DNA from 3 places in the Brevibacillus sp. M2.1A genome. Region 2 is predicted to be linked to each of the others. Evidence: riboswitches for the same ligand, from Rfam matches in the RefSeq annotation. Region 2 holds a riboswitch; each other region holds the start of a gene.

Region 1 (3,144 bases), on a different contig from region 2:
TGAAGGGTAGCCGTATGTACGTAAGATCGGAAATGCTTCTTTGTAGTAACTCTCATACCCATCGTCAAACGTAATCAAAACAGCATTCTCAGTCGGTAAGGTACCCGTCTCCATAAATCGCAGGAACTCCTCCAACGAAATCGGATTCAGGTCGTTATCATGCAAAAATTTCATGTGTCGGGCAAATTGATCAGGAGCTATGACATACCGCTGATTCGATTGATCCGTGACATGATGGTACGTCAAAACCACAACCTGATTGTTATACCACTTTTTCGTTTGAACCGCTGCTTCTTCAATTGGTGTGACGTTTGGCTCAGCATTTTTTGTCTCACTTATGCTTATAGACGTATCCACTTGGGGAAAAGGTTGCACTTCTTGTTTATTCTTTTTTTCCAGAAAAGATTCGCCTAACAACCCAATAGCCACTGCAAAAAACAAAAAAGTAAGAAACACGATCAGGAAGAGCCTTCTGTTCGGCAAAAAAACCCCTCCTCTACTTCCTCACTAGGAGATTCGACACAGTCCTACAAATTCCTGTGCAACAATTGACCCAATAATTGGATGACTTTGCACCTAACATGAAAAAGAGCCCAGTAGCAATACCAGGCTCTTTTTATGTCATTCAGCAATATTACAGTTGAGCAGCCTCTTGCTTCAGAACTTCTGCTTTGTCTGTTTGCTCCCAAGGAACATTCAGGTCATTGCGTCCGAAGTGGCCATATGCAGCTGTTTGTTTGTAGATAGGACGACGCAGGTCGAGTTGCTTGATGATACCAGCAGGACGCAGGTCGAAGTGTTTGCGAACCAATTTCACCAGAGCTTCTTCGGAAATAGTACCTGTACCGAAAGTATCTACTGCGATGGAAACTGGCTGTGCTACACCAATTGCGTAAGCAACTTGTACTTCGCATTTGTCTGCGAGGCCAGCAGCCACAATGTTTTTCGCTACATAACGAGCTGCGTAAGCACCGGAACGGTCAACTTTTGTTGGATCTTTACCGGAGAACGCACCGCCGCCATGACGAGCATAACCGCCGTAAGTATCTACGATGATTTTGCGGCCAGTCAAGCCAGCATCCCCTTGTGGTCCGCCAATTACGAAACGGCCAGTTGGGTTGATGAAGTATTTGGTTTCAGCGTCCAACAGTTCAGCTGGAACAACTGGTTTGATTACGTGTTCAACCAGATCTTGCTTGATTTGCTCCAAAGTTGTTTCAGGAGCATGTTGGGTAGAGATAACGATTGTATCGATGCGAACTGGTTTGTCGCCATCGTACTCAACGGTTACTTGTGTTTTTCCGTCAGGACGGAGGTAAGCAAGTGTTCCGTTTTTACGCACTTCAGTCAGACGACGAGCCAATTGGTGGGACATGCTGATAGGAAGTGGCATCAGCTCAGGTGTTTCATTGCAAGCAAAACCAAACATCAAACCTTGGTCACCAGCACCAATAGCTTCGATCTCAGCGTCAGTCATTTTGCCTTCGCGCGCTTCTAATGCTTGGTCTACACCAAGTGCAATGTCAGCAGACTGCTCGCCAATTGCGGTAATAACACCGCAAGTGTCAGCGTCAAAACCAAATTTCGCACGGTCATAGCCGATTTCACGAATGGTTTCACGAACGAGCTTTTGGATATCCACATAAGTGTTTGTAGTGATTTCACCTGCTACGAGAACCAAACCAGTAGTTACGGAAGTTTCGCAAGCTACGCGAGCGTTAGGATCTTTGGACAGGATCGCATCCAAGATGGAGTCGGAAATTTGGTCACAAATTTTATCCGGATGTCCTTCAGTTACAGATTCGGATGTAAACAGACGACGACCTTTTTGCAAAGCCATGAGAAAATACCTCCTTTGACCTCATACAAATAGTGTGGTAGCCGAGTCAGGATTTTATCTACGTAAACGCAAATAAAAAACCTTTTCCATTTTTTAGGAGGAAAAGGTTTGAGCGTTTTTTGCTTCCTTCATCCTCTTATCGGCCAGAACAGATGTCCGTTCTGCTGGTTAGCACCGCTCTAGATCGGTTGCCGGGCTTCATAGGGCCAGTCCCTCCGCCTGCTCTGGATAAGAGTATCCATTACGGATAATAGAATAATTGTTTTTTTCAGAGATGTCAATAGGAAAAATTTTACTTATAGTTGATAGGCCTTGGAAAGTACCACTACTACCTCGGCACGAGTTGCCCTTCCATTCGGTTTAAAGGAAGAACCGTACCCATTAACCCAATTTCTTGATGTCAAAGCCTCAATAGCAGGAGAAGCCCAGTGACTCGTTGGCACATCCTGATAATTGGAAGTACCACGGTTATACATCAACACATTACGTGCTCGCGCGATCATTACCGCCATCTCTGCACGCGATATCGGCTGATCCGGCTTCATTTCATTCTTCGGATACCCTTTCAAAATTCCCAATTGGTAGGCTACACCCAGGTTGTGATACGCCCAGTGCCGCTTTGGCATATCCCGGAAGGTCGTTTTTCCTGTATAGGTAGTCGCTACCTTGGAACCGGTCGCACGCATCGATTTAAGCAGCATGGTCGCAAACTCTGCACGGGTCACTGCCTGATTCGGCTTGAACGACGCATCATTAAATCCATTTACAATATCGCGTGAGCTGAGTCTGACGATCTCTGAGCGCGCCCAGTGGTCCGAAATATCGCGATAGCCGGCTATCAATTTTTGCTGCGTCACCGTGAGTCGGTACGATTCATATTTGAACGAAGTACCGCTATTAAGGCGCACATAATATTTTCCTGGCTGCAGACGCAAACCGATAATATCGTTTCCTCGGTTAGACAGCTCCGCTACCTCATTCGTCGAAGCAATCGCATAGTTCATGTTTCGATCGCTGTAGAGCGCGAAACGAAAGCCGCTATCGACAGGAATGTATGGCGCTCGGAACGTCACATACGATTCACTATTCACAGTAAATTGGAACCAGTCGGAATCAGTAGCTGTCGGTATCGTCCCTGACATCACTGTCCCCCCGCTTAGCGGAGACGCTTTTTGGTAGGTGTCATTCGGCTCATTAAAATCTTTTTTTACTGGCGTGTATCCCAGATCCAGCTGATATTCGCCATTCACCGCATTGCGATTGTACTCACTCACACGGATGTAATACTTGCCTGGTGACACTTC
Region 2 (3,144 bases):
ACGGACAGCTGATCGATACGCGTCCTTTTCAGAAATTTGCGAAGGGGCATCTGGCGGGAACTCTTCACATTCCTTTTAACAAATCATTTGCCAACTGGGCGGGCTGGATTGTCGATTACAATCGCCCGGTTCACATTCTGGCCAACCCAGATGAGCTGGACGAGATTTTGCAAGCCCTGCATTCCGTAGGGATTGATCATGTCACAGGCTATATCGACTGCGGCAAGTTAATGGAAAGGGAAGCGTCTTCGCTCGAGACAATCGAGGAGGTAACACCGCTGGAGATTGCAGACCGCGTGGAAAAAGGAGAGGTTCACGTAGTAGATGTTCGTAATTTGGCTGAGTGGAAGGAAGGACACATTCCGGATGCACAGCACATCATGCTCGGTACACTCGCCGTGCGGCTGGATGAGATTCTTCGCGAAAAGCCACTTCTCGTACAGTGCCGTTCCGGTGCCCGATCCGCTATTGGCGCCAGCATTCTGAAAGCAAACGGATTCAAAGAAGTGATGAATTTGAGCGGCGGAATATTGAAATGGCAACGAGACGGCTTGGCAGTCGTAGAACTAGGATAAAACGAAGCGAGGAGTTGCAAGGGTGAGCCTATGACTATCGACCTCGTAATCACACTGTTTGTTATCGGTTTCGCGGGATCATTTATCTCTGGTCTCGTCGGGATCGGGGGCTCCATCATCAAGTATCCGATGCTTCTGTACATTCCGCCTGCCCTTGGATTCGTTGCTTACACAGCTCACCAAGTATCCGGAATAAGTGCCGTCCAAGTATTTTTTGCCACCCTGGCTGCTGTTTGGACTCTACGCAAAGATCAGCTTATCCATTACCAGCTCGTTGTGTACATGGGAAGTGCCATTATTGTAGGGAGCTTGCTTGGAGGATATGGAGGAAAATATCTTTCAGCAGATGCCGTCAATATCGTCTACGCCATTCTGGCCACCATTGCTGTAATCTTGATGTTCCTGCCAAAAAAGCGAATGGACGAATGTGAACAGACGACCGAGATGATCTTTCATAAGCCAACAGCTGTATTATCCGCTTTGATTGTCGGAGGTGCCTCTGGAATTGTAGGGGCAGCTGGCGCTTTTATTTTGGTTCCCATCATGTTGATCATCCTTAGGATACCGATAAGAGTTGCGATTGCTTCCTCTCTTGCCATCAACTTCCTTTCTTCCATTGGATCGACCATAGGAAAATGGATGGCAGGGGATATATTGTTTTGGCCATCCGTGATCATGGTATTCGCCAGCATCTTGGCAGCGCCGCTCGGTACAAAGGTCAGCAAACGTTTGGACACCCGGATTCTCCAAACCATTCTAGCCTTGTTGATCCTAGCCACGACAATTAAGATTTGGGCCGACATTCTTGCATTTCCATAAATAATAAAGAAAAATAAAAGAATGTTCTATGAAATTACATTTCATAGAACATTCTTATCGAGAGTGGTGGAGGGACTGGCCCGATGAAACCCGGCAACCTTCGTAATCTACGGTGACAAGGAGCAGTTTGCATAAAGCAACTGCTCTTTGTTGAAACTCGTTTCCCAATTGATGAAAGTATCCTAAAATAAAGAAGAAAGGAGGATACTTTCAAACTGAAATCGGCAGAAAATTATCAGACTATACTGAACTTGAAGCGATCAAGAACGCTTTTCACAATCGATATCAATCCGTGAAGAAACTCACGAACGAAGGGGTATCAAACATATGACAAACACCATACATTCAATAGAATTCATCAAGCGCCGTCAAAAACTCGCGGAAAAAATGCCTGACCACAGCGCACTTGTCCTCTTTTCAGGGGTTGTCAAGACACGCAGCAATGACGATAAATATCTGTTTTCACCAAACCGCAACTTCTATTATCTAACGGGCATTGCGCGCAGCAACCTCATTCTCATGATCACGAAACGCGCTGGTATCGTAAACGAAACGCTATTTCTTCAGCGCCCAAATGAGCTGGAAGCGAAATGGACAGGGGCGGTCTTATCCGATCAAGAGGCGAAGGAGCAATCTGGTATTGAACACTTCGACTATCTCGATGAGTGGCTGGAGTCATTTGGAGTCTTTGTGAGGCGCTGCGAAGGCAAGTCCTCACTCTATCTTGACTTGTATCGCTATCAGTGGAGCGACGAGCTGACCCCTGCAGACAATTTTGCCGAAGACGCGCAGAAGAAATACCGGACCCTTCAAATTCACGATGCGGGCCCATGGCTGAAAGAACTGCGTATGTTGAAGAGTTCGGCCGAAATCGAAGAGATCAGACGTGCGATTACGATCACGGATGAAGCAATCCGGCGCATGTGGTCGTATGCACGTCCTGGAATCATGGAATATGAACTAGAGGCGCACTATGATTTCACGTTGAAGTCGCACGGTGTTCGCGAGCTTCCTTATTTACCCATTATTGCTAGTGGCGTCAATGCTACTATCTTGCACTATGAAGCGAATAATCAGCGTGCGGTAGATGGTGACTTGGTCCTCCTCGACCTCGGTGCAGCATCGAATTACTATGCGGCTGATATTTCGCGAACGTTTCCCGTAAATGGTCGCTTTACTGAACGACAGAAAGCGATCTATCAACTCGTGCTCGAAGCAGAAATCAAGACCATCGAAGCAGTGAAGCCTGGTGTCACACTTTCAGAACTCAATGATGTTACGAAACAGGTCCTGACAGATGGTCTGCTACGTCTCGGTCTCATCCAAGACAGCAGTGAGCTCTCCAAATACTACTATCATTCCGTGTCACATCACCTTGGACTAGATACGCACGATTTCTCAGATTACAATGTTGGCTTGCAGCCTGGTATGGTGATCACGATTGAACCAGGTCTGTACATAGAGGAAGAAGCCATTGGGATTCGGATTGAAGATAATGTGTTGGTAACAGCAGAGGGCTGTGAGATACTCTCGTCACAGATCCCGAAGGAAATCGAGGAAGTGGAAATGTTGATTGGGAAAAAGGAATAGCGAAAGCTTAATGTAACCATAACAAGCTCTGTTATGGTTACTTGCATGTGAACATCTCCTTACAAAAACTAGTAAAACGATAAAGAAATGTCTAATGCATCTTCCAAAAAAAACCATTTGATTGTAAAATAAAGTAAAACCAAAAGGGTGATCCAATATG
Region 3 (3,144 bases), 2.6 Mb from region 2:
GGTTCATGTTTTGTCCTTTATTGAAATCTTCCAAGTAAGGCTTGTGCTGGAAGAAGTTTGCGTCGAGTTGTTTTTCGTTCACTTGAACGTTAGGCTGTACGTAATCAGTGAACTCTTGGACTTCCAGGTTCACGCCTTGTTCTTTCAGTTTTGGTTGAATAAATTTCAAGATTGCTGCATGTGGAACGGGAGAAGCGCCTACCTTCAATGTTACTTCCTTTTGTCCGCCTTGTGCGCCGCCTTCAGCTGGAGCAGGTGCTGTTTCCGTTTTGCCTCCGCAAGCTGCCAAAGAAAATGCCAATACAGTAGAAAGTACAGATACGACTAGCTTTTTCATGAATGATTTCCCCCTTGCATGTATTTCATCTTATTTTTTGAAAATCTATATGGAAAGATCCTATTTGCGGCTGAATTTCAGAACCAGACGGTCCCCCAGCGATTGTAAGATCTGTACCATCACCAGCAAAATAACAACAGTCACAATCATGACATCGGTTTGGAAACGCTGATAACCGTATCGGATCGCCAAGTCACCCAAACCACCGCCGCCAATTACCCCAGACATTGCCGTGTAGGAGACCAGTGTTACCGTCGTGATCGTAATACCTGCGATCAGACCTGACCTAGACTCTGGCAAAAGGACATTCCAGACGATCTGCCAATTGGAAGCACCCATAGATTGTGCGGCCTCGATCACGCCTTTATCAATCTCACGCAGAGAGGTTTCCACCAAACGTGCGAAAAATGGAGCGGCCCCAAACACGAGCGGCGGAATGGCACCCAGTACACCGAGTGAGGTTCCTACGAGCATTTTCGTCACAGGAATCAGCAAGATCATCAAAATGATAAATGGTACCGAGCGCAATACGTTGACAACGAATGATGCGATCGTATAAAAAGTGCGGTTTTGCAAAAGCTGTCCGCGAGAAGTCAAAAACAGAATGATGCCCAACGGCAAACCAATCAGGACGGTAAACAGGGTGGAAAAGCCAAGCATCGTGAGCGTGTCCATCGTACCTTCGCCGATTTCAGCCCAATCCACATTTTCGAATGTCCAGTCCATTTATATCACCTCTACTTCCAAGCCACGTTGGCGCAGCGTCTCGATGGTCTTTTGATTCTGTGCGACATCGCCTTCCAGCTCGATCACCAACTGACCATACGGCGTATCTTTCATGCGGGAGATTGTTCCCTGCAAAATACTGAACACCGTACCGGTCTCTTGCATCGTTTGGAACAGGATCGGCTGGTACGTTTTTTCTCCGAGGAAGGTGACACGAGCAATCGTGCGGTTCCCCGAGGCTTTTTCGTGCTCGACTGCTTCGCGCAGCTCTGTAGAATCTGCTACTTGTTCCACGAATTCTTGTGTTGTTGGATGCTTCGGACGAAGGAATACATCCAGTACGTTACCCGACTCGACGATCTTTCCTCCATCAATCACGCCGACACGATCACAAATAGAGCGAATGACGTGCATCTCGTGAGTAATCAACACTATGGTCAAGCCCAGCTTGCGGTTGATGTCCAAGAGCAGTCCCAGAATGGAGTTCGTCGTCTGCGGATCGAGAGCCGATGTAGCTTCGTCACAGAGCAGCACTTTTGGATCATTCGCGAGCGCACGGGCGATCCCGACACGCTGCTTCTGTCCGCCAGACAGCTGGGACGGATATTTGTCCTTATGTGCCTCCAAGCCCACCAGCTTCAGCAGTTCGTTTACTTTCTTATCAATCTCTGCCTTTGGACGCTTTGCCAGCTTGAGCGGAAAAGCGACATTTTCGCCGACTGTCGAAGAAGACAGCAAGTTGAAGTGCTGAAAAATCATGCCGATTGAGCGGCGCTTTTCTTGCAGCTTCCCTTCATCCAGCTTTGTCAAATCGACGCCGTCCACAATAACTTCCCCTGAAGTTGGGCGCTCTAGCAAATTGATGCATCGGATCAATGTACTTTTCCCGGCACCCGAATGTCCAATGATCCCGTAAATTTCGCCTTGCTCTATGGAAAGGTCGATCCCCGTTAACGCTGGGATGGTTTTACCTTGAACTTGATAGCTTTTATGCAAATGACGCAGTTGGATCAACGCATCCACCTCCCGACCATAATCTTGATAAAAATATGAAAACCCCTTTTTCATAAACGAAAAAGGGGCTGCAACGCAATGTATACGTTCGCATCCACCCTTCTCATCTACACAAGATCCAAACAATCCTGTAGGAATTGGCACCGCGACGTTCATTCGAAAATGAACCGGCTGCCGGGCTTCATAGGGCCTGTCCCTCCGCCTCTCTTGATAAGAAAGATATCTACGTATATTATGTTCGTTTTTTCTATTTCTTGATGATACAAAACGGATTATATCCTTTTTGAAAATATCACGTCAATAGTAATAGCAGGAAAAAGTTTTTTAATCCATGACGCCGTTGCGTATTATGGTCGACTTTACGTGAAAGTGAAATGTCGCATCTTTGAACATCTTTCTCCATTCGGCCTGCGTCATATTTGCCTTCCCTCTTCTATTTGAACGATACACGATCCCGAACCCAGCTGGATCGACATTGAGGTCCTGCAATTTGTGGACTACTTTCTGCAGTTCTTTTCCGAGCTCTTCTTCCAGTGCATGTTCCATGATTTTCATCAACCTTGCATTCTCTAGCTTCAGCGGGAGGGTTAATTCCAAAATCCGCGCATTTAATCGGATGTAAATATCAAAGATCGGGGGAGATACTTGGGTCAGCTCGATTTTTGAATGGCTGGAAATCGTATCAAAGACAAGCTGCACACGATCATTTTTACTTCCGTGATTCTTGTGCACCTCGCCAAAAATATGAGCAGGGACAGAAGTATCGTAGCTCCCAATCCTGAATTTGCCATGCATGAGCTTGATTAAAAAGGCTTCCTTTGGTGTGATCCACCCTACATAACGCTCCCCTTGAAATAATGCGATACCCTTGATTTGCAGCTCATTTCCCTTTTTTGCAATAAACGGCATGATCGGGTCGATTCCTTTGTCATAATAAGCTCGAAAAAACTCATGCATGGTGGAAGACGGAATTTTTTCCCCTTCAATATTTTGCTCAATCATACGGTATAGATAGATTCCGATATTCCCTGCTTCAGAATAGGGATACGTTAACATATCATATGTTT

The links. Region 2 has a riboswitch for S-adenosylmethionine ahead of HP567_RS17740 (aminopeptidase P N-terminal domain-containing protein). Riboswitches for the same ligand answer to the same signal wherever they lie in the genome.
Region 1: it holds a riboswitch for S-adenosylmethionine, as region 2 does, so the genes downstream of both, metK (methionine adenosyltransferase) here and HP567_RS17740 (aminopeptidase P N-terminal domain-containing protein) in region 2, are expected to answer to the same signal.
Region 3: it holds a riboswitch for S-adenosylmethionine, as region 2 does, so the genes downstream of both, HP567_RS05240 (methionine ABC transporter ATP-binding protein) here and HP567_RS17740 (aminopeptidase P N-terminal domain-containing protein) in region 2, are expected to answer to the same signal.

What each region holds. Positions count from the first base shown of each region.
Region 1 covers NZ_JABSUY020000002.1:83,276-86,419, forward strand. Annotated here, with positions in the region: gene HP567_RS29645 (polysaccharide deacetylase family protein) at 1-483, opposite strand, end outside; gene metK (methionine adenosyltransferase) at 635-1,840, opposite strand; SAM riboswitch class I at 1,974-2,075, opposite strand; gene HP567_RS29655 (S8 family peptidase) at 2,137-3,144, opposite strand, start outside.
Region 2 covers NZ_JABSUY020000001.1:3,623,836-3,626,979, forward strand. Annotated here, with positions in the region: gene HP567_RS17730 (MBL fold metallo-hydrolase) at 1-575, shown strand, start outside; gene HP567_RS17735 (sulfite exporter TauE/SafE family protein) at 606-1,394, shown strand; SAM riboswitch class I at 1,446-1,572, shown strand; gene HP567_RS17740 (aminopeptidase P N-terminal domain-containing protein) at 1,722-2,984, shown strand; gene HP567_RS17745 (helix-turn-helix domain-containing protein) at 3,142-3,144, shown strand, end outside.
Region 3 covers NZ_JABSUY020000001.1:1,060,099-1,063,242, reverse strand. Annotated here, with positions in the region: gene HP567_RS05250 (MetQ/NlpA family ABC transporter substrate-binding protein) at 1-337, opposite strand, end outside; gene HP567_RS05245 (methionine ABC transporter permease) at 398-1,063, opposite strand; gene HP567_RS05240 (methionine ABC transporter ATP-binding protein) at 1,064-2,077, opposite strand; SAM riboswitch class I at 2,178-2,294, opposite strand; gene HP567_RS05235 (Ger(x)C family spore germination protein) at 2,402-3,144, opposite strand, start outside.